Regions from separate parts of the Marinicrinis lubricantis genome, predicted to be linked through region 3. Evidence: predicted binding sites of a transcription regulator. Region 3 holds the regulator's gene; each other region holds the start of a gene.
What was found. Region 3 encodes Rex, which represses fermentation and respiration genes when NADH is low (regulators of the CRP and FNR family bind a similar motif). Its sites were predicted from a motif close to TTGTGAAATATTTCACAA; they were not measured.

Region 1 (8,089 bases), on a different contig from region 3:
TTCGGACCGGTCGGCGAGCAAATTCTTCAGCAGCTTTGCAGGCTGCATCAGCGTAAATACATATTCGGCGATTTGAAACCGGCTAATATACTGGTAGATGCCGAAGGAAGAGCGCAGCTGATCGATTTTGGCGGTGTAGGCCAAATAGGGAAGTCCGTTAAGCAGTTTACAGAAATCTATGATCGAGGATACTGGAATGGGGGAAGCAGAACAGCGGATGATGCGTATGATCTGTTCTCTTTCGCCGCATTAGCGGTACATCTGTTGGATCCAGAACGGAAGATGGAACAGCTCGCCAAGCAAATTCCGCAAAACCGCCACCCTTCCCAATTAATCAAGCGAGCACAGGAGGTTCCGGAGCTAAGACCGTTCGCGGCTTTTATCGATAAAGCCATTCGCGGGAAATACAGCAGCTCTGGTCAGGCGCTGCAGGAATGGAAGGAACTCATGCACAAGCATGTTCGTTATTTGCCCTTCAAAGGTGAATGGTTGAAAAAAGCTTTGATCGTATCTGTCATTTTCTTTATTTCCGTCTTATGGATTGTCACGCAAACATCATAGAAAGAAGTGCAGTGGAAATGTTGAAGAAAGTCGTTCAATTGATCGAGCAATATCGGATGTTTCAACAGGGGGACAGAGTCATGGTCGCCGTCTCAGGCGGTCCTGATTCAGTGGCCCTTTTTCACGTGCTGAGACAGCTTGCCGATAAATATGCGTTGGGGCTTTCGATCGCGCATGTTAACCATGCCTTAAGGGGAACGGAATCCGAAGAAGAGCAGCAGATGGTCGCCAAGCTTGCAGAGTATTACAATGTTCCGTTTTACTATGCAAAGGTAGATGTTAAACGGCATATGCGGGAAACGGGAAAAGGGCTGCAGGATGCGGCACGGGAGCTTAGGTATCGGTTCCTGTTCGAAACGGCGGAACGCACGGGGACGAGCTGCATCGCATTAGCCCACCACGCGGATGATCAAGCAGAGACAGTCTTGATGCGCATGCTTCGCGGGACAAGTACTGAAGGGCTGGCTGGAATTCATCCTGTGCGAATGCAGCAAAAAGTGAAACTTGTGAGGCCTCTGCTTCGTATAGAAAAAATGGAGCTCGTTCAATTCTGCAAAGAGCATGGATTCGAATTCGCTGAAGACAGCAGCAACGCAAGCAGAGCCTATACTCGCAATCAAATCCGTCTTGACATCATGCCTCAGCTGAAACAGTTTAATCCGGAAATCACCTCCGCATTAAACCGACTGGCGGATATCGTCAGAGATGACGAGCAGTATTTACAGCGGGAGGCGGAGCGGGCATATGCGGAAACGGTCTCCGTGACGAAGGATGGATTAATGTTGAAACAAGCACAATGGTCCGCTTTCCATGCTTCTTTACAAAGAAGATTGATTAAACTAATATTAAATTATCTTTCTTTGGATAAGCATATAGAGGTAGATTATGAAACCGTTGAGTCGATCCGGCTAGCTTGCAGCAGGCATGATAAATCCAATTTTCGCATTCAAATCCGTGAGCATTGCTGGCTGATGAAAGAGTATGATCGTTTACGATTTACAACCAGCTCACCATCAGAAGCTGAATCATTCTCGGTAAAGGTATGGGATTGGCCGGTCCAAATTTCTCTTGATGGAAGAGAGCACTTATTGATCCGTTTTGAAGTCATCGGACCTGGCGAATATGCCGAGAAGGACGGGAGTTACAGCGCCTTTTTCGATCTGGATGAGCTATCCTTGCCTCTGTATGTACGTTCGCGCAAGCCAGGGGATCGTATGCAGGTGCTTGGATTAAACGGAAGTAAAAAAGTAAAAGATATGCTCATTGATGCCAAAATTCCGCCTGCCCAGCGCGGGTACATTCCGATCGTAACGGATGCTGAAGGACGAATTTTATGGATTCCCGGGCTTCGAAGGTCCGCCCATGCTCTAGTTCGTCCAACAACCGGCCGGATATTACATATCCATACTCCGGAATTCATACAATGAACCTAGGAGGGTCTTTACTTGCTTAATGACATTAAAGAAGTGCTCTACAGCGAAGAACAGATTCAAGCTAAGATTCAGGAATTAGGGGAGACGATTGCCAAAGAATACGAAGGCAAGAACCCTCTAGTCATCTGTGTGCTGAAAGGCGCCTTCATCTTCATGGCCGATTTGGTCAAAAGAGTGAACATTCCGCTCGAGATGGATTTTATGGCTGTTTCAAGCTATGGTCAATCCACGAAATCATCCGGTGTCGTGAAAATCATTAAGGATTTGGATGTCACCGTAGAACACCGCGACGTCCTTATAGTCGAAGATATTATCGACAGCGGACTGACCTTAAGCTATCTCATCGATATTTTAAAAAGAAGAAATGCAAGCTCCGTAAAAATTGTAACATTGTTTGACAAGCCGGCCAGAAGAACCGTTGATTTGACTCCGGATTATTACGGTTTTGAACTTCCAGATTCGTTCGTCGTCGGATATGGCTTGGATTACGCGGAAAAATATCGCAATTTGCCATTCATCGGCGTGCTGAAGGAAGAGGTATACAGCGGATAAACGGCGCAGAATCCGTCTGTATTGAGATCGTAATACTGGCTGTGGTACAATAAACAAAGTTGCCTCAAATTTGTAATATGCCGCAACTTCGCCCTCGTTTTCACCTGGGATTTTGTAAGTTTCGGCTTAGCACTATACCAATTTGTTTTGCAGTCGAGAGGAGGTAGGGGATGAATCGATTCATCCGGAATACCGGATTTTATCTACTGATATTTCTAGTTGTCGTAGGCATTGTACACTTTATCAGCACGCAAAACGACCAAACGAATAAAATCCGATATGACGAGTTCCGCAGTTTGCTAGCCGACAATAGAGTGACCGAGGTCACCGTTCAATTCGACGGGTACTCATACTATATTGCGGGTAAAACCAATGGGAACATTGGAGATTCAAGCAGTTCGGAATTCGAAACGTATGCTCCTTTTACAGACCGTGTTTTTGAGGTCTTGGAAGAGGCCAATGTACAGACGGTAGTTGAGAAAATGGAAGGAGACAGCATTTGGCTAAGCTTCCTGACATCCATCATTCCGTTTGTCATTATCTTTATTTTATTCTTCTTCTTGCTAAATCAAGCTCAAGGCGGCGGAGGCAAAGTCATGAATTTCGGCAAAAGCCGCGCTCGCTTATATAATGAAGAGAAAAAGCGGGTCACGTTCAATGACGTAGCCGGAGCTGATGAAGAAAAGCAGGAATTGGTTGAGGTCGTAGAGTTTTTGAAGGATCCCCGTAAGTTTGCCGCACTTGGTGCGAGAGTTCCGAAAGGGGTACTTTTGAACGGTCCTCCGGGAACCGGTAAAACCTTGCTTGCTCGTGCTGTGGCGGGAGAAGCGGGCGTACCTTTCTTTAGCATCAGCGGTTCCGATTTCGTGGAAATGTTCGTCGGGGTCGGTGCTTCGCGGGTGCGTGATTTGTTTGAAAATGCGAAGAAAAATGCACCATGTATTATCTTTATTGACGAGATTGACGCCGTTGGACGTCAACGGGGCGCTGGTCTTGGCGGCGGCCATGACGAGCGGGAGCAGACGCTGAACCAATTGCTCGTTGAGATGGACGGATTTGGAGCGAACGAAGGGATTATTATCGTCGCTGCAACGAACCGCCCAGACATTCTTGACCCTGCGCTGCTCAGACCAGGCCGTTTTGACCGTCAAATTACAGTCGACCGTCCAGATGTGAAAGGGCGCGAGGCGGTACTGAAAGTACATGCCAGAAATAAGCCTTTGGGCGATGACGTTCGCCTTGATGTACTGGCTCGCTATACGACAGGTTTCACAGGAGCAGATCTTGAAAACCTATTGAACGAAGCGGCATTGATCGCGGCGAGAAGAAATAAAAAGGCCATTGATATGGCGGAGCTGGATGAAGCGTTCGACCGTGTGATTGTCGGTACGCAGAAGAAAAGCCGCGTGATCAGTGACAAGGAGAAACGCACCGTTGCTTACCATGAAGCAGGACATACGATTATCGGCTATCATGTCAGACATGCCGATGTCATTCATAAAGTAACGATCGTCCCTCGCGGAAGAGCGGGTGGATATGCCATGATGATTCCGAAGGATGGAGAAGACCGGATGCTGTCTACGAAATCCGAGCTGCTTGACCGCGTAACTGGTTTGCTCGGCGGCCGCGTATCGGAGGAACTGTTTATCGGTGAAATCGGTACGGGCGCATATGACGACTTCAAGAAGGCAACTTCGATCGTTCGAGCGATGATTACGGAATACGGTATGAGCGATAAGCTTGGACCACTGCAGTTCGGCAATACGCAAGGTCAAGTATTCTTGGGCCGTGATCTCCATCATGAGCAAAACTACAGCGATCAGATTGCGTATGAAATCGATAAAGAGCTTCAAACGATGATTCGCGCTTGCTATGACCAAGCGAAAGAAATCTTGACGAAGCATGCGGATCAAGTACATCTCATCGCCAATAAGCTGATGGAACTTGAAACGCTCGATAAAGACCAGATCTATGAATTGTTGGAGACTGGAAAGCTGGAAAAGAACATTCGGGAACGGATCGATGCTTTCGAACCGAAGAAGGATGAAATGAAGGTTAACATTCAAAAGCAGGAGAATGAATCTTCGAACAAAATCGGGTCTGTACAAGAAAAACCGGAAGGCGCAGCAGAGCAAGAACCAGCGGCGAAGCCGGAAGCAGAAGAGCCGAAAAAGCAGGATGCTGACGATACGGCAGATCAAAATGCCGATGATGCAGCAAAGCAAGATGACGATAAGAAAAGTGAATAACACCTGGGTGAAGCTAAATCCGGATTTCACATGTGAAATCCGGATTTTTGTTCTGTTTTCACGTTGACACCTTCGTAAAGGTACTGTAAATTAAGGATGTTAACTTCGAACTTATGCAAGACTTTCAATCCTTTGTAAACAAGATTGTGAATAATTGCTCAAGCGATGAAGGTGCAGTACAGGACATAAAGAGGTTCTGGGGTATGAGAATGCAATGAGCTTGAGGGCAATTTGTATTTCCTAAGGAGGTAAGCACATGGAAGCTTTAGCTGCAGAAGCCAAAGCACAGCGGAACCAAGGGTTGAAGGAACGACTTCTTCAGCTGAAGAAAGAGCGTAATGCCATTATCCTTGCCCATTATTACCAAAGGGATGAAATACAAGAAGTGGCTGATTTTCGTGGAGATTCTTTTTTGCTAGCGCAAAAGGCTGCCGAAACCGATGCAGATGTCATCGTATTTTGCGGAGTGCACTTTATGGGAGAGAGCGCAAAGATTTTGGCTCCGAACAAGACGGTAATCATTCCTGATGAGCGGGCAGGCTGTCCGATGGCTGATATGGTGAACGTGGAAGGCTTGCGTCAGCTGAAGCAGAAGCATCCGAATGCGACGGTTGTCACGTACATTAACTCTTCTGCAGAGATTAAAGCGGAAACGGATATTTGCTGTACCTCCGCGAATGCGGTAAAAGTAATCCAATCCGTAGAATCGGATGAAATCATTTGGGTGCCGGACAAAAATCTAGGTCATTATGTGCAGCAGCATACCGATAAGAAGATGATTCTTTGGGAAGGGTATTGCAATACTCATGATATGCTGACGGTCAAAGATGTCGTAGAAATGAGAAAACAATATCCAAATGCTCAATTTGTTGTCCATCCTGAATGCCGTCCGGAAGTCGTTGAGATGGCTGATTTCGTGGGAAGTACAACGGCGATTATTAAGTACTGCCGTGAATCCGATGTGAAGGAATTTATTGTAGGCACCGAGGACGGTACCGGATATCAACTGCGCAAGGACAGCCCGGACAAAACGTTTCATTTTGCAAGCAAGTTTCTTGTATGTCCGAATATGAAGGTAAACAACCTGAAAAAGCTTGTGCGCTGTCTGGAGACGATGCAGCCTCAAATCTATGTGCCACCTCAAATCGCGGACAAAGCACGTCTTTCTCTCGAACGGATGCTGGAAGTGACCGTCTAAACTTTTATAGTCTAAAATGAAGTAAGGCAGAGGTTCAGCATAGGGATGATCCCGAATCTCTGCTTTTTTCTGTACATATGCCTTTTAGAGATGAACCACAAATCATGAAGAGCAGTGAGAAATGGTTGATAGAATGGAGCGTAATGTATGATGGATTCGATGATTCCTCGTTATTTGGCGAATTTTCAGTTGTCCTCTCTGCCGCGGATTGAAACCGATGTAGTGGTGATTGGAGCAGGAATCGCTGGCCTTTATACTGCAATTAAAGCAGCCGAGCACCACCGTGTGCTGATGATTACGAAGAAGTCACTGCTCGACAGCAATACGCGCTATGCGCAGGGGGGAATTGCCGCAGTGATCTCTGATGAGGATTCTCCGGAATATCATCGTGAGGATACCCTATTTGCAGGAGCCGGTCTCTGCTCGGAAGAGGCTGTAGATATATTGGTTCACGAAGGCCCGCAAGGGGTGAAGAGCCTCATGGAGCTTGGAACTCAATTTGACGAGGAGAATGGTGAGCTGGCTTTAACGAAGGAAGGCGCACACAGCCAGCGAAGAATACTGCATGCACATGGTGATGCGACAGGTGCCGAAATCGTTCGGTCGCTTCTAGAGAAAGCGAAACAGCATCCGCGAATTGAGATGTGGAACGATCATTTTGTCATCGATCTCGTTACGGAAGGCGGGGATTGTCAAGGGGCTTTGGTGCAAAAGATGGACGGAAGCAAGCTCTTTGTGCACGCCAAAGCAACTGTGCTGTGTACCGGCGGTGCGGGACAATTGTTCCGTTATACCACCAATCCCGACGTTGCCACGGCAGATGGTGTAGCGATCGCCTATCGGGCGGGAGCGGATATTCGCGATGTGGAATTCATCCAGTTTCATCCAACGGCTCTATGCTATCCCGGAGCGCCGCGCTTCTTAATTTCCGAAGCGGTTCGAGGTGAAGGCGCCTATTTGCGCAATATGAAAGGCGAACGGTTCATGGAGAAATACCATCCACAGCTGGAGCTGGCCCCAAGGGATGTTGTTGCCCGAGCGATCGTAAGTGAAATGGAAGCGACGAAGTCAACCTTTGTCTATTTAGATATTACCCATGAGTCAGAAGATAGGATAAAGCATCGGTTTCCGACGATTTATGAGTTTTGCTTGCAGTTCGGCTTGGATTTAGCGGCGGACTGGATCCCCGTCGCACCTGCGGCGCATTACTTTATGGGGGGAGTAAAAACAGACTTAAGCGGCGAAACTTCTGTTAGCAGATTGTTTGCCTGTGGGGAAGTATCATCCACCGGCGTACACGGAGCCAATCGATTAGCGAGCAATTCTTTGTCCGAAGCGCTTGTATTTGGCGATCGAATCGCGGCAAGAATTCGCGATTTGGATGAACCGGCATTCTCCGCGGCTGAATGCACAGAACATCGGAAGGAACCGCCCATTCAAGCGGTGGTAGAGAAAAGACTGAAGCTGCAAAAGGTGATGCTGCGCAATGTCGGCTTAAAGCGTTCGCTGGAAGGTTTGAATAAAGGCATCGATGAGTTGAAGAGACAACTTCCGATCTTTGGAGCCAGTCTAAGCAAAATTGAAGAATATGAGTTTGCGAATATGCTGACGGTGTCTCTTCTCATTGCTCATGCGGCTGTCATTCGTGAAGAGAGCAGAGGAGCGCATTATCGGGAGGATTTCCCGGATCGGAATGACTCGGTATGGCGAAAACATATTATTCTGAATCGTGAGACGGGGATACGTGAGGAGCGGATGAACGATGCTTAACGGTTTTATGAGACAATTGAAAAAGCAAATTGAGCTTTGGCTTGACGAGGATATGGGGAGCGGCGATGTAACGACGCTGTCCACTGTACCTCGTGATCATCGATCCAAAGGGATTATCCATGCGAAGCAGCCGGGTATCCTATGTGGAGTGGAAGCGGCAAGAGCCGTTTTCGAGGCGGTCGATCCAAGCCTTGCTTTTGATATGCGAAGACAGGATGGAGATGTTCTGCAAGCGGGAGATATCATTGCGGAGATTGAGGGAAGCAGCCATAGTATATTGGCAGGCGAAAGGCTTGCTCTCAATTTACTGCAGCGTATGTCAGGCA
Region 2 (8,089 bases), on a different contig from region 3:
CCCGCTCCTGTTTTGAAATCTGTTGATGATTTCATCATACCATACGAGTTTTATTTTGGTATAGGTTTGTTCGTCACAAATCAACAATATACCCTTTGCAAAACAAATGGATTGTAATATAGTGGAGAAAGTGAAATTTCCATGAGATGAATACATTTCTTTTTTTAGCTGAAGTTTTCGCAGTTTCCGCGTATGCGGCTAGCATTTGTTATGAAAAATAGAGTAATAAGCAAACAGGCGACCTTTGCTTGGATGGGAGGGCTAGTGATGAAATTGAAGGGTAAAAAATTTTGGCTGTTTGCGGTCAATTCCCTTCTGCTCGTTGTAGCCTTTTATTTTTTGTTCACCCATATGAATATGAAGCTGTCAGATATATGGCGCTTTTTACTGAATGCGAATCGTTGGTTTTATTTATCCTTAATTGTGTTCACGATCTTCTTAGTGATGCAGGCATGGAATTGGGTTCAAATCCTAAATCATCCTGGTCGGCTGATCGCCCAAACACGGGGCTTACTCATTTACATCAATTCGCAGTTCGCCAAATACATCCCTGGAGGCGTATGGAATTATGTCGGCAGGGTCTATATGACTAGTCAGGCCGGTGTTGCCATCCCCCATCAAATGCTGACGCTGTTTTATGAAAATGTGCTGCTTGTGTTGGCAGCTGCCGTATATGCCGTTTATTTGCTATACTTATTAAATATGCTGACATTAACGGGACTTATTTTGTCAGCCGCCGCCTTCGTTTTGTTTTATATTTTTTACACACCACTTACAGGGTGGACGGAAAAGCAGTTAAGAAGGTTTAAAAAATTCAAGAATTTGCAGCTCTCACTGCCAAGGAAATCATTTTTTACCTTTTTAGGATACTTCTTAGTCAGCCATTTTATTATGGGGCTTGCGTATTGGATGCTGCTGAAGAGCTTTGGTCTACAGGATGTATCACTGTTCTACGCGGCGGGAACCTTTGCTCTGGCCTGGCTTGTCGGTTTGATGAGTCCACTGCCGGGCGGAATTGGTGTCCGGGAAGGCTTTCTTATCTACTTGCTGCAGTTCCAGGTTCCGCTGGATTTGGCAACGCAGATCTCCATTATCACAAGGATTTGGAATATTATTAGCGAATTGTTATTTTTCATTCTCATGAACGGCTTTGCATTATTGAAGAAGGGTTGGAAACAAATATGAGAAAAAAGAATGTGCTGCTGGTGACAGGCAATTTTCCTCCGGGAATCGGCGGCATGCAAAGCTATTATCACAATTTATGCTTGGAATCCAAACATCAAATTACAGTGCTGGCTCCGCATTATCCGGATGACGAAGCGTTCGATGCGAAGCAGCCTTACGATATTATTCGAGGACGTTTCTTTCAAAATGAGAGCATACAGCCAAGCGGATGGGGACGCATGTTCCGCATGGCGAAGAAGACGATTGAGGAGCGCAGCATTGATATTACGATTTATGGATATGTGCTGATTGGATTCGTCGGCTGGCTTCTCAGTGTGTTTGGCGGACATAAATATATGGTCTCTACACATGGAAAGGACATGCTGGAGTTTAAGAAAATTCCGGTTCTGCGGACCTTGACCAAAATGATTTTAAAGCGAGCAGACGGAGTGCTGACGAACAGTGAATATACTCGAAACCTGGTTGAGGAATACGGAGTGCCGCGTTCGAAAATTCATATTGTCAATCCGGGCGTGGAGGAGCATTTTGAAATTCGTGAAAAGGACCCTGTGCTTGTCGAGCGATTTGGGTTGAAGGATAAATTTGTGATGATGACGCTGAGCCGTCTCGTTCGCCGTAAAGGTCACGACATGGTCATTCAGGCGATGCCTGAGATTCTAAAACAAATTCCTGAAGCGGTCTATTTGATTGTCGGGGACGGACCGGAGAAGGAACGATTGCAGCAGCTCGCACAGAGCTGTGGTGTGCAGAACGCGGTTATTTTTGCTGGACGAGCTTCGGATGGGGAAGAAATTCATAAATTTTATAATACGTGCGATTTATTCATTATGGCCAGCCGCCACCTGAAGGTGAAGGGCGACGTTGAAGGGTTCGGAATTGTGTTTCTTGAGGCCTCCTGCTGCGGCAAACCAGTGGTTGCAGGTAACTCGGGAGGCATTGCAGAAGCGGTTCTGCATAATGAAACGGGTCTGCTCATCGATCCGAATTCGGTGGAGGATATCAGTTCATCTGTCATCAAATTGTACAAGGATGACGAGCTTCGGGAAAGACTCGTTGATCGGGCTTACAAAAGAGCGAAGAGCGAATTTAAGTACAGTTATTTAGCCTCCATCATGGACAGCTGTATTTCGATGATTTGCGATAAAGTCAGACCGACCGGAAGATCAGCGAAAGTGAAGGAATCGAAGCATTTGCGTGTATAATGTAAGAAAGTGAGCCGAGAGGTTCACTTTTTTTTGCATGCGGTTCATATCGTGACTTTCCTCACAAAATAACACTTGAAAAGATTTGTGATGTGGAGTAGAATGTCTGTCATGGAAACCAACTGACTAAATTTGATTTTTGGTCATTATTGTTCGCATCAGGAGGTGAGTTTGTGAAAGGAACGGACCGAAAGCAGTGGATATTGGATGCAGCGCTGAAGTCGTTCGCCATGTTCGGCTACAAGGCGACGACGATGGAACAGGTAGCCAAAATTGCGAAGGTCGGTAAAGGAACCATCTACACATTCTTTACGACGAAGGAGCAACTATTTGATGAAATCATTCATCAAGTGATTATGGAAATGAAGGAGCTTGCCGATCACACGATTGACCGAAACCTGCCTTTTCTGGAAAATTTGCATCGGGTGCTTTATGGTATGCTCGATTTTAGAGAGAAGCATGAGCTGACGATACGATTATCCTATGAAGTACAGGATATGGGGACACCGATGGCCAAAGAAGGTATGCTGAAGGTTGAGAAGGCGATCCGGGCTTATATTCAAAAAGAGATCGAGCGTGCGATTGAACGCAGGGAGATTAAAGAATGCGATCCTCAGGTGACAGCCTTCGTTATTTTGAAATTGTACGTTGCCCTTGTCTCAGACTGGTCTAAGACGAACGAACCGCTTTCGAAAGAGCAGATTTCCGGAATCTTTAAACTATATTTGGCGGAAGGGCTAGAAATCAAAACATAATTTTTTTTTGCATGAAAATGACTAAATATCCGATTTGGTCACTCGGTTCGATAGTATAACTTGGCTTCATCAGATTAAACATAGAGGCAAGAGGAGGAAGACAGTATGAGAAATTGGAGTGGAAAGCTGGAATGGGCATCCATCATAAAAAACAAAAAAGTTCTCATTCCGGTCATAGCCGTTTTATTCGTACCTTTACTGTATAGTTCTTTGTTTTTGTGGGCGTTCTGGGACCCATACGCTAAGATGGATGTCATTCCGGTAGCGATAGTCAATGAGGATCTGGGTGCCGAGCTGAACGGCGAAGAGATTCATATTGGTTCCGATCTGGTGGAACAATTGAAGCAAAATGAAGAGTTTCAGTGGGTATTTACGGATCATCAGGAAGCCCAGGAAGGAATGGAAGAAAACGAATATTACATGGAAATTCGTATCCCGGCTGATTTTTCCAGCCGTGCGGCATCTGTGATGGATGAGCAGCCTGTGAAAGCACAGCTGCAATTTATTCCGAACGAGTCGTACAACTTCTTGTCGGCCCAAATCGGAGGAACAGCTGTGAAGGAGCTGCGGACAAAGCTGTCGGAGCAACTGTCCGAGGCCTATGCGGAAGCGATCTTCCAGAATGTTACGGCTTTGGCGCAGGGCTTATCGCAAGCGGCAGACGGTGCCCAGCGAATTTACAACGGAACGGAAGAGCTGTCTGCGGGAGCAGAACAGATCGATACGTATTTGAGCGAACTGTCTGCCGCCTCGGCTTCTTTAAGAGCGGGTTCGGGAGAACTTCAGTCTGGTGTAACACAGCTTCAGACCGGAACGACCCAGCTTCAAACGGGAACCGAGCAGCTGTCCAGCGGCTTAGAGCAGCTTAACGGCAAGCATCAGCAAATCATTACGGGCGGTGAGCAGCTCCAGCAGGGGCTCCAGCAAATGCAAGACAGCCTTACGTCCGCTGAGAGTCAGATGAGTCAGCTTCAGACGGGAGCAGGTCAGCTCGCTGAAGGCCTTGCCCAGTGGATGGATGCGCATCCTGAACTGGCTGACGATGCATCGCTTCAATCGTTCTTGAAATATAGTCAGCAGATCGCAGCCGGAATTGACCGAACGGCGCAAGGACAGTCGGATTTGAAGAATGGGCTGGAACAAGCAAACAGCAGCACCGGCACCTTGGTGGACGGAATGAAGCAGTTCGGCAGCAAGCTGAGCGAAGCATATGAGGGAAGTACAGGGGTTGTCTCTGGTGTTCAGCAGTTGGCCACAGGCGAGAATAAGCTGCTTCAAGGCGTGAAGGAATATGCGGCAGGAGTCGATACGTACACGACGGGTGTCGATCAGTTAGCCCAAGGCAGCGGCAGTCTGCGGGATGGCAGTGATCAGCTGGTTCAGGGTGCGGATGAGCTGTATACGAAGCTTGCGGATGCGGTAGAGCAAACGTCCGCTATTCATGGCAGTGATCCTCTGTATAAGATGGTGGCGAATCCGGTAGAAATCCAGGAACAGAAGTTTACGCAGGTACCGAACTATGGAACAGGTTTCGCGCCATACTTCATATCCCTCGGATTGTTCGTCGGCGCTTTGCTTTTCACCATCGTATTTAATGTGAAAAAGCCCGTATCCGAACCGAAGAGCGGTTGGAGTTGGTTTTTGGGTAAATGGTCCGTCTTAGCTCCGATTGGCATCATTCAAGCGCTCCTTGTAGATGTCATCGTGCTTGGTATTCTGAAGCTCGAAGTGCAGAGTGTATGGCAGTTTATCGGACTTAGCATGCTGACGAGCCTTACCTTCATGGCATTGATTCAATTTTTAGTTACGATCTTTGCGGATGCCGGACGTTTTTTGGCCATCATTATTTTGATTTTGCAGTTAACGACAAGCGCGGGCACATTCCCGTTGGAGCTCATTCCGAACTTCCTGCAGCATTTTAATAAGCTGTTGCCAATGACGTATTCGGTATTTGGCTTCAAAGCAGCGATCTCCAGCGGCAATACGGGACAGTTCTGGGATAACGTCATGGTTCTGTTGGTATTCGCTGTCGTGCTTGCGGCATTGACGTTCGTTTATTTGACGGTGGTGAAAAAGAAATCCGGTACGGTCACCGAACAGACCGTGTAAAGATGAAAGGGAAGGGCGGCCAATAGGCCGCCTTTTTTAATGAGGAAATAGACATATGAATGAGAGGTGCGTCCGTCTTCAAGTACCTGCATGTCATAAATTGTTCAAAACTTTCGTGATGGTTCCGTTTACATTGTGATTTATTTCACAAAAATGATGTCCATCTCTCGTTATAATTAGAAGCATCAAAGAGCAAGAACACGAAATTCAGTCCTTTGCTTTTGCCGAGCATAAGGCCTTAATAGAGGAGTGTTGAATCATGACTGCACCGAAAGAAAAGCTGGTTGTCGTAGGGAACGGGATGGCAGGCATCGGAACATTGGAACAAATATTAAAGCTGACAGACCGATTCGACGTGACCGTATTCGGCAGTGAGCCGTACCCGAATTACAATCGCATTCAGTTGTCCTATGTACTGGAAGGAAGCAAGAAGGTCGAAGATATCATATTAAATCCGCTTGAATGGTACGAAGAGAATGGAATTGAACTGTACATCGGCACGGTGGTAGAACGTATTGATACGAATCGCAAAGTCGTTTTAACCGAGCAGGGGGAAGCCTTCCATTATGATCACTTGATATTGGCAACAGGCTCCAAGCCTTTCATTCTGCCCATTCCCGGCGCAGAGCTTGATGGTGTCGTCGGTTTTCGTGATATCCAAGATTGTGAAAAAATGCGCGAGGCTGCAAGGACAGTTCGTAAGGCCGCTGTCATTGGCGGTGGATTGCTTGGGCTGGAGGCAGCCAAAGGACTTGTCCAACTCGGGATGGAAGTCACGGTCGTTCATCTGATGGACAAATTGATGGAGAGACAGCTGGATGGCCGTGCCGCACGCATGCTGAAGGAGGAGCTTGAACGACAAGGCATTGCTTTTATGCTGGAGACGCAGACGAAGGAGCTTGTCGGAGATACACGGGTGACCGGCTTGAAATTTGCGGATGGACATGTGCTGGAAGCTGAACTGGTCGTCATGGCTGTCGGTATTGCACCGAATATTGACATCGCGCGAAAAAGCGGCTTGATGGTGAACCGGGGGATCGTTGTAGATGATGTTATGCGAACGAGCGAACCGAATATTTACGCAGTCGGTGAATGCTGTGAGCATAGAGAAATATGTTATGGGCTTGTTGCCCCATTGTTTGAACAAGGCGGAGTGCTGGCAAAGCATCTCGCTGGATTGAATCCAGAGCCTTACAAGGGCTCGACCGTTTCCACGAAGCTGAAGATATCGGGTGTCGATGTGTTCTCCGCCGGTCAATTTATCGAATCGGAAGAGCATCAAGTGCTGACCGTTCAGGATGACTGGAAGGGTACGTACAAGAAGGTGCTGCTCAAGGATCGAAAGGTTGTCGGGGCCGTACTGTTCGGTGATGTCACCGATGCAATGGTGCTGGACAAATGGGTAAAGAACGCATCGGAAATGACACAGGATATGTACGACAGCATCTTCGACGGAGGAACCTGCTGCTCCGGCGACAAAAAGGCAGGCCTATCGGTTGAGGCGATGGATGACAGCGAGATCGTATGCGGCTGCAATGGAGTGACGAAGGGGACGATTGTAGAAGTTATTCAAGCGAACAGTTTTACCACGGTGGAAGAAATTAAGAAGTGCACGGGCGCAACGCGCAGCTGCGGAGGCTGTAAGCCGATGGTTGAACAAATTTTGGCTTATGTGTTAGGTGACGAATTCGAAGGCGGCAGCGCCAAGGAAACGATTTGTGCTTGTACCGACTGCACGCGCGACGAGGTGGTTGAAGCGATTCGCGAGAAGAAGCTGACCCATGTGAAAGAGGTTATGATCGTATTGGGTTGGATCAATCCGGAAGGATGTTCGAAGTGCCGTCCGGCGATCAACTATTATTTGGGGATGGTGTGGCCTAAGGAGCATGAGGATGAGCTCGAATCGCGCTTTGTCAATGAACGCCTGCACGCGAATATCCAAAAGGATGGAACATTCAGTGTCGTGCCTAGAATGTACGGTGGAGTCACAACGCCAGGCGAGCTGAAGAAAATTGCCGAGATTGCCGAAAAGTATGAGGTTCCTATGGTGAAGGTTACCGGCGGTCAGCGGATCGATCTGCTCGGCATTAAGAAAGAGGACCTTCCTTCGGTATGGGCGGAGCTGGATATGCCTTCGGGAGCAGCGTATGCCAAAGGCTTGCGGACGGTAAAGACTTGTGTCGGCAATCGCTTCTGTCGTTTTGGGACGCAGGATTCAATCGGCATGGGCATCACGATGGAAAAGAAATATGAGGGATTATACATGCCTGCCAAATTCAAAATGGCTGTTAACGGTTGTCCCCGCAACTGTGCCGAATCGAGCAATAAGGATCTTGGCATTGTAGGGAATGACGGAGGATGGGAGATCTACGTCGGCGGAAATGGCGGTATCAAGGCAAGGATCGCGGACCTGTTTTGCAAGGTGAAGTCGGATGAGGAACTGCTGGAGATCTGCAGTGCATTCATCCAGTATTACAGAGAAAACGGCAAATATTTGGAGCGCACTTCGGATTGGATCGAGCGGGTCGGATTGGAAACCGTGCAAAAAGCAGTGATTGAGGACAAAGCGCAGCGAAAAGCGCTGGTCGAACGACTGGAGATCGCAATCAGCCGGCATAGAGATCCATGGCAGGAAGCGATTCATAACGGAAGCTTGAGAATGAACCTATATGAACCGATTGAAGTGACACTGCAGAGTTAAAGGAGGGTGCTAAAGAGATGACTACGCAAACGATGGGTTATATCGCCATTGGAGAACTGCATCAATTCCCACCCATGTATGGGAGACTGGTTCGGGCAGGACAGTTGGAAATCGCGGTGTTTCACACTTCTGAAGGA
Region 3 (8,089 bases):
ATTCATTAATCGGAGCCATGGTGGGGGCATCCGTTTCTTACGGAGGATTCGATGTGCTCGTTTCAGGAGGATTGATTAAGGTATTAATCGGCCTTCTCGTTTCCCCTGTACTAGGCGCACTTTTTGCATTTGTCATCATGAAAATATTGCAGCTGATTGCTGGGAATTTATCGCCGTCCAAAGTAAAAAGATCTTTCAATATCCTTCAGCTTCTCTCCGTTTCCTTCATGGCGTTCAGTCACGGGGCATCCGATGCTCAGAAAGCGATGGGGATTATCATGCTCGCCTTAGTTGCAGGTAATGTAGGCGGGTTAACGATGGAAAGCGACATTCCATTCTGGGTCATCACCTCTTGCGGTCTGGCGATCGCACTAGGTACTGCAATCGGTGGCAAGAAGGTAATTGCGACGATGGGAACCAAATTAACCAAGCTCGAATCGATCCACGGATTCGCCGCCGAAACGGCTGCAGCCATTATTTTGACAGGTGTAGCGAAGATTGGTCTTCCCGTCAGCTCGACACATACGATTACCGGTTCCATTATCGGTGTCGGATTGTCCAACCGTGTGAATTCTGTTCGATGGAATGTCGCCGGAAAAATTGTATATGCTTGGGTGTTAACATTACCGGGAACAGCCATTATGGCTTTTCTCATTTACCAACTTCTTCAATTCTTAGAATAAAACGAAAGGCTGTCATACATCGATACGCAGGGTAAGGCGCTGCGATGTATGACAGCCTTTTTTATATTCTTTAATGAGTATAACCATCGTTCGATCCCGTTTTGTTCCTACTTGGATTTTATCAAATCCTTATGTCTGAAGCGAAGTGCCGACCAGTCCTCATCAATCGCGATCTGACGGACTCCGGTATAATTCAGACAGTTCAGCGCATCCCACCCACGATCCCGATGAATATCCGCTTCATACTTCTTCGATGTCTTCTTCGGATAAGCGAACCACAGCACTCCATCTGAATGCAGACGCTCTACCGCCATTCCGGCATATTGCTCAACCTCGTGCTGAGACTTCACAAAAATAAGAATGAAGTTGTAATGATCTTCTTTAGGTTCGGTATGAATCTCGTAAGGAGCCAATTCCTTCATCGTCCCTGCAAATTGTTGCGGGCTGCCCACGATGAGCATCGGCCCTTCTTCCTTGTACTGCAGCTTTTTCAATAAGGGATGCATGACATTTGTCCTCCAGTCCGTCTTGTTGTAGAATCGCCAAGAAACTCAATCCAAATAATACGCCAAGCTGTGGAGCTCAGCGGTAAAATCGGCTTGATGAATGCGGATATGGGAAGGAACCTTAATAATCGTTGGCGCAAAGTTAAGAATCGCTTCAATCCCCGCCTGTACAAATTGATCCGCTACATGTTGAGCGACAGCCGAAGGAACCGTGATAATGCCGACACGAATTTTCTGTTCATTGACGGTCTCGCTCAGCTTGTCCATTGGCAGTACCGTCAATTGGTTAATCTGTGTCCCTATTTTATTCGGAGATGCATCGAAAACAGCGGTAATCTTCATCGTATTTTTCAAATACGTATTGTAATTGCACAGTGCATGCCCTAAGTTCCCCGCTCCAACCAACGCCACAGGAATGACTTGATCCAGCTTTAAGATATGACGTATTTTCTCGATTAAATAACCGACGTCATAACCAATGCCTTTCTTGCCGAACTCACCGAAGTAGGCGAGATCTTTACGAATTTGTGCGGGATTTAAATTTAAACGCTGCCCCAGCTCTTGCGAAGAAACGGTCTGTACCTCACTCATTCTCAGTTCGTTTAAATACCGAAGATAGATCGGAAGCCGCCTGACAACAGCCTCAGAAATTTTCATCTCTTTCATGAACTACCGCCCTTCTTTCATAACATCCGGTTGAACCTCTTTCTCCTCGTCAAACCATTCCTTCACTCGATGAATCATCTGCTGCTTCGACATATGCTCGATTTTAGGTCCCGGCAATGAATATAAAAAGTGTTTTCCATAATAGGTGTCAATCACTCGTGTATCATAAATAATGACAACGCCGCGATCTGATGATGTGCGGATCAATCTGCCGAAGCCTTGCTTAAAGCGTATGACGGCCTGCGGAACCGAGTAATGCATAAATGGATTTTTATTCTGCTGTTTTAGGAAGTCCGATTTCGCTTCCGCTACGGGATGATTCGGCGGCTGGAACGGCAGCCGTACGATACATAAGCAGCTTAGATCGTCCCCTGGAATGTCTACGCCTTCCCAGAAGCTGCTTGTCCCAAGAAGTACACAATTCGGGCTGTCTGTAAACCATTTGGTCAGCTTGCTGCGGTTATTGCTGTCTACCCCTTGACCAAGCACTTGTATGCCTGTTCCTTGCAGCTTTTCCTTCAAGCCGCCATGAACCATTTTCAGCATACGGTACGAAGTGAATAACACGAGCATGCGTCCGTCTGTTACTTGAGCGACTTCAGAGAGTGATTGTATTAATTCGAGAGCGAACTCCTTCTCTCCTGCAATCCCCTTCAATTTTGGAAAATCACGAGGAATGCATACCAATACATTTTTTCTATAATTAAAAGGAGAGGGCAGCTGAACGGTCTGCAGCTTATTCTTCTCTGCAAAGCCGCTTAAGCCTACCTGTTCCTTCACATACTCGAAGTTTTGATTGACACTAAGAGTCGCCGAAGTCATTACAATGCTGTCCTTCGCATCAAAAAACATTTCCTTCAGCATCATGCTGACATCGACAGGGACCGTGTACAATTGAATCGACTTATGCCGATACTGCACATTTGCCTCGAGCCAATATACATCATTCGTATTTTTCATCTTAACGAAAAATCGAAGGTCGTCCCTGCACCGTACAATATCCTTATATGATCCGTTCAAATCCGTAATTAAGCTTTGAAGCTCAAAATCCCCTGCTTCTTCCTTCAGTTCCTCCATCAAACGCTGGAGCGACTTGATCAATTCACCGCTGTCCGCATGGATATTATCTTCGATGGTCCGAAGGAGTTCCCACTCCTTCGGAGGCTCCGACGGTTTAAAACGAACTACGATTTGCCCCGTTTCCTGTGCGGCAGCTGTTTCCTGAGGAGATACCCAATGCTGATATAACATGTGATGGAACTCTTCCCAATGCTCCTTGATTTTCTCAATTCGCTGTATCGATTGTTCGATCAAATCGACCCATGTCTCCGACTTCTCGTGACCGTTATTCTCTAACAAGCTTTTTAAGGTGATCAGCTTTCCCTGGTAAGCATCCTTATACAGCCAGTTCAAGGCATGCGATAACGAAAAATAATTGATTTGGATACCCAGATGCTTACCTGCCGTCTCGTCAAACTGATGCGCCTCATCAATAATTAACGACTGATAGGCTGGTAAAATTCGATGATCCGCTTTCTGATCGGTGAAAAGCAGCGAATGATTCGTAATCACAACATCGGCCTTTTGTGCATCATTGCGGGCTCGATGGTAGAAGCATTTGCGGAACCAAGGACAAGAACGGTTCAAACATGAATCTGTGTCGCTTGCCACGCTTTGCCAGAAATCGGCGCCTCTTTGCCCCAGGTGAATTTCTTCTTCATCCCCAATCTTCGTCTCTCCAAGCCAGACGATCATTTGAGCCGCTAACAGCACCTGCTCCCTATTTGCATCATAATCCTTTAGATTTATTTTCTGCTCAAACTTTCTTAAGCATAGATAATGGGATCTGCCTTTTAATACAGCGGCGTGGAAAGGGTGTGGAGAAATTTCGTGCAGCAGCGGAAGATCTCTTTGCTTAATTTGCTCCTGCAAATTGATGGTATGCGTACTGATAGCCACTTTCTCTTGATTTTTCAGGCTGTAATAGATGGATGGGATTAAGTAACCTAATGATTTGCCGGTACCTGTTCCTGCTTCAACGATGAGATGCTTTTCTTCGGCGAAAGCTTCCATCACCTGCCGGATCATTTCCGTCTGCGCTTCCCGCTCTTCATATTTCGCAAATTTTTGCTTCAGATTGTCTCTCATTTGTTCGTAGAACGCTTCGAACGTTTCCTCGATGGGCTCTGCCGTGCTCTCAGGCATTTCATCTGCCCAATCCTCGACATTTAAAGCGAACTGCCGGTAACTTAATGTCGATTCTTCCAAGTCACCCTGAGTTTCCTTTAGAAACAGCAGCTGATCGATCCACCACTTCAAGTCAGAGAGCTGAGCGGCGGGCTCGTCAAAAAGATAAGAAAGTCTCTGAACGGTCAAATAGGGCAGCTGATTCAGCTTCTGTATACATTGTATGAAGATCAGCGCAGTCGCTTCTGCGTCACTGTCCGCTTTATGCGGTTCAAGATGAGGCACCCCCAGCGCAGAAGAAACCATCGACAATTGAAGGCTTGGAAGATCAGGATATAAGAAGCGAAGCAGATCCATCGTATCCAGCACAAGGCCAGAGAATGGAGAATAACCGCATTGATCAAGGGCTCTTTGCAAAAATCCCAGATCAAATGCGGCATGATGTGCGACGAAAATCGATTGTTCAAGATACGGCAGCATATCTGCTATCGCATCCTCGATCGATGGCGCATCCTTCACCATGTCATCCGTAATCCCGGTTAATTGGGTAACGGATTCCGGTATAGATGCCTTCGGTTTCACGAATGTATTGTATTTATCTATAATTTGATCCTGTTCTACAACGACAAGACCGATTTGTATAATTTCGTCCTGCTGCAGAGGACCTGTTGTTTCAAAATCCATAACTGCATATTTCATGTTTCGGGTCCATTCCTTTCAGCTTACACCACAACATTTCTATATAAGGATACCAAAGAATGGACGGCTGTGGAAATACAAAATTATTGGATAAGTCCTGAATTATACAAAACCTTTTGCGGCAAATTCAAATCAATATCGGTGATCGGTTCTTTTAAGGATGGGTCCAGCTGTTCCGCCATCGAAAAAAACTGCTGCGCCTGTTCTGCATTGGCTTTTTGTGCATGAATACAGCCCATGGCATTGAACGAAATGGCTTTAATTGAAGGTTCTTCAGCAACCGATGTAATTAATTGAAAATGGCGATAGGCGTCGTTTAGCTGTCCTTCATGCAGACAGCTTAGTCCCAGAAACAGTCTGGCCGGCAAAAAATCCGGCTGCATCGATAGAACCTGCTCCATCTCCCCTATGGCATGACGGTACATCATCAGTTCAAAATAACCTTGTCCTCGCTCATAATGAGTTCTTGAGGCCTCCTGCAGCGGAAACATCATGTCATTAGTTACAGGGACATACAACGTGGAGGGTGATGCCATTTTAAGCGGGTTGAGCTTCGATATTTTTTCCTCAAAATCAAGCCATTCTTCGATACAAACATCGCTCATCGAACGAAGAACCGCTAATTTCTCGTCCAGTTCCTGCCTTTTCTCCTGACTTGCGGAGGCATACTGGCTGGCAATCTCCTCTAATACCTCATTCATCGCTGCGAATAACTGCTTAAACATGACTGTGCCCCCTTAGAACGAGACTGAGCTCAGTACTGCCCTTTTAGCAGCCCGTGTAATCAGTCTTTGCTCTGGGACTGTTTTTCATTCATCCATCTTACACCGCCGCCTAAGGGAACATTGACATGTGTTTCAACACTTAAACTGTCGTGGAATGAGGTTCCTCCTGAACAAGTCTCTCCACCTGATTGCGCTCATTGACAAAAGCAACCTTAGGCTGATGATTCCGCGCTTCTTCCTTTGTCATCCATTCATATGAGATGATAATGACCGTGTCGCCCGGCTGCACAAGTCGTGCAGCAGCACCGTTTAGGCAGATGACGCCTGAACCGCGAGGACCTGGAATGACATAAGTCTCCAATCGCGCTCCATTGTAGTTGTTCACGATTTGCACTTTCTCATTCGGCAAAATGTCAGTGGCTTCCATTAAGTCCTGATCAATCGTAATGCTGCCAATATAGTTCAAATTCGCTTCAGTCACGGTTGCTCGGTGAATTTTCGATTTCATCATCGTCAAATACATGGGTAGTCCCCCTTTTATGTTCATGTCTCACATGATGATGTCCTGTATGTTGGTCGTATGTTTTCAATCACAAGCATTACGGCTGCAGCGTGAAAATATGGTTATCGATCAAACGGGTGGCGCCAAATTTCACAGCTAAGGCGGCAATATATTTCCCTGTCATTTGAGCGAGCATCTGACCTTCTTCAGGCGGTTCCAGCTCTGGATATTTCAATATCTCGACATAATCAATATGTGCCAGGGGCGCTTTCGATATTTGCTCGGTAAGCCGGTTTCGAATCTGCTCTAAGGTCAGAGTGCGCTCTTGCAGCCAATCATTCAATGCTGATAAGGATTGCGACAGTACAACCGCTTGTTTTCGTTCCTCCGCATTCAAATATTTATTTCTTGAACTAAGCGCCAAACCGTCGGCTTCGCGGACGATCGGACAAGGAACGATGTCAATATCCATATTCAAATCGCCCGCCATTTGTTCAATGACCGCCACTTGCTGGGCGTCCTTCAAACCAAAGAATGCTTTATTCGGTTGAATAATATGAAACAGCTTTGAGACCACGGTCGAAACGCCGTCAAAGTGTCCAGGTCTCGAAGCGCCGCACAGCTTATCAGTTACCTCCGCCACCTGAACCTTCGTACGAATAGGCTGCGGGTACATCTCCTTTACGGAAGGCATAAAGACGCAATCTACTTGCTCATTACGCGCAATGGACAGATCCCTTTCCTCATCCCGCGGATACGTCTCGTAATCCTCATTCGGTCCAAATTGAATCGGATTAACAAAAATACTGAGCACCCTGATGTCCGTCTGTTTCTTTGCAGCTTGCATCAGGCTTTGATGACCTTCATGTAAATACCCCATCGTCGGTACGAATCCGATGGTTTTTCCCTGCTCTTTCCACAGCTTCACTGCTTTTCTCATCTCATGTATGGTTCGAATGACTTCCATTGTTCTACCTGCTTTACTTTAATTTATGTTTTAAATCGGCGCTAACCGTTTCGTTCAAATGAAACACATGTTCCTCGGCAGGAAATTGACCTGCTTTCACTTCGGTAACATAGGAATGAACAGCCTCTGTCACATGCTGCCCCAACTCAGCATAAGATTTTACAAATTTGGGCTTGAGCGGACTAGCATATTGCAGCAAATCATGGTAAACGAGGACCTGACCATCGCAGTATCTTCCAGCTCCAATCCCAATCGTAGGAATGCTGATGCGGGAGGAAATCCACTGTGCCAGTTCCTCAGGTACCATCTCCAGTACAACGGCAAAAGCACCAGCTTGTTCTAAACTCACTGCATCCGAAAGCAGCTTTTCCGCCTGTGCCGTATCTTTCCCTTGTACGCGGTATCCGCCTAATTGGTGGACAGCTTGCGGTGTTAATCCAATATGTCCGACGATCGGGATCCCTGCCTTCACTAATGCCGAAACCGTGGAAGCGATTTCCGCTCCTCCTTCCAGCTTAAGCGCCCGGCAAAGGCCTTCCTGCATCAATCGTGCAGCGTTTTTCATCGTCGTATCTATATTTCCATGGTAGCTGAGAAAAGGCATATCCGTGACGACAAAGGTATTGGGTGCCCCCCTCGTTACCGCCTTCGTATGATGCAGCATATCTTCGATCGTGACGGGAATCGTAGATTCGTACCCCAACACGACCATCCCAAGCGAATCTCCGACCAAAAGCATATCCGCACCCGCTTTTTCAGACAGCTTCGCGGCAGGATAATCGTATGCGGTCACCATCGCAATTTTGCTGCCTTCCTTTTTCATTTTCCTGAAATCGGTAACGCTCAACATTTTTCTTTTTTCATCCATTCACAGTGCACCTCCCAAGAGATTGTGAACGAAAAAGCGCTGTAATTCCTATCAGCATGCTTTCAGATTATTGATGTCAAAAGCCGTTCAGTTCCTGATAAAAACTGTCTTATAAATAAATAAAAAAAGCGCTTTTCCGCTCTCTCCGAGAACAAAAAGCACCTGTACGCAAAAAGATCCTATTTTGAATCCCTCTGTCTCGGTCCTTTCGGCTCAGAGCAGAAACCAAACAAAAAACAAAACACGACACATTCTTAGCATTCGTCACGCAAGTGCAGTTCATCCG

Region 1: nadA (quinolinate synthase NadA) is a predicted target of Rex. The motif match lies at 4,940-4,957, and genes of this name have one in related genera.
Region 2: nirB (nitrite reductase large subunit NirB) is a predicted target of Rex. The motif match lies at 5,385-5,402, and genes of this name have one in related genera.

What each region holds. Positions count from the first base shown of each region.
Region 1 covers NZ_JBHSQV010000151.1:7,221-15,309, forward strand. Annotated here, with positions in the region: gene ACFPXP_RS11830 (serine/threonine protein kinase) at 1-561, shown strand, start outside; gene tilS (tRNA lysidine(34) synthetase TilS) at 579-1,988, shown strand; gene hpt (hypoxanthine phosphoribosyltransferase) at 2,007-2,546, shown strand; gene ftsH (ATP-dependent zinc metalloprotease FtsH) at 2,717-4,795, shown strand; gene nadA (quinolinate synthase NadA) at 5,052-5,993, shown strand; gene nadB (L-aspartate oxidase) at 6,153-7,763, shown strand; gene nadC (carboxylating nicotinate-nucleotide diphosphorylase) at 7,756-8,089, shown strand, end outside.
Region 2 covers NZ_JBHSQV010000026.1:13,190-21,278, forward strand. Annotated here, with positions in the region: gene ACFPXP_RS03240 (lysylphosphatidylglycerol synthase transmembrane domain-containing protein) at 268-1,185, shown strand; gene ACFPXP_RS03245 (glycosyltransferase family 4 protein) at 1,182-2,387, shown strand; gene ACFPXP_RS03250 (TetR/AcrR family transcriptional regulator) at 2,561-3,142, shown strand; gene ACFPXP_RS03255 (YhgE/Pip family protein) at 3,248-5,251, shown strand; gene nirB (nitrite reductase large subunit NirB) at 5,511-7,952, shown strand; gene nirD (nitrite reductase small subunit NirD) at 7,970-8,089, shown strand, end outside.
Region 3 covers NZ_JBHSQV010000035.1:112,660-120,748, forward strand. Annotated here, with positions in the region: gene ACFPXP_RS06460 (inorganic phosphate transporter) at 1-683, shown strand, start outside; gene ACFPXP_RS06465 (DUF3052 domain-containing protein) at 791-1,189, opposite strand; gene ACFPXP_RS06470 (redox-sensing transcriptional repressor Rex) at 1,235-1,855, opposite strand; gene dinG (ATP-dependent DNA helicase DinG) at 1,859-4,741, opposite strand; gene ACFPXP_RS06480 (tetratricopeptide repeat protein) at 4,825-5,466, opposite strand; gene panD (aspartate 1-decarboxylase) at 5,606-5,989, opposite strand; gene panC (pantoate--beta-alanine ligase) at 6,066-6,935, opposite strand; gene panB (3-methyl-2-oxobutanoate hydroxymethyltransferase) at 6,949-7,803, opposite strand.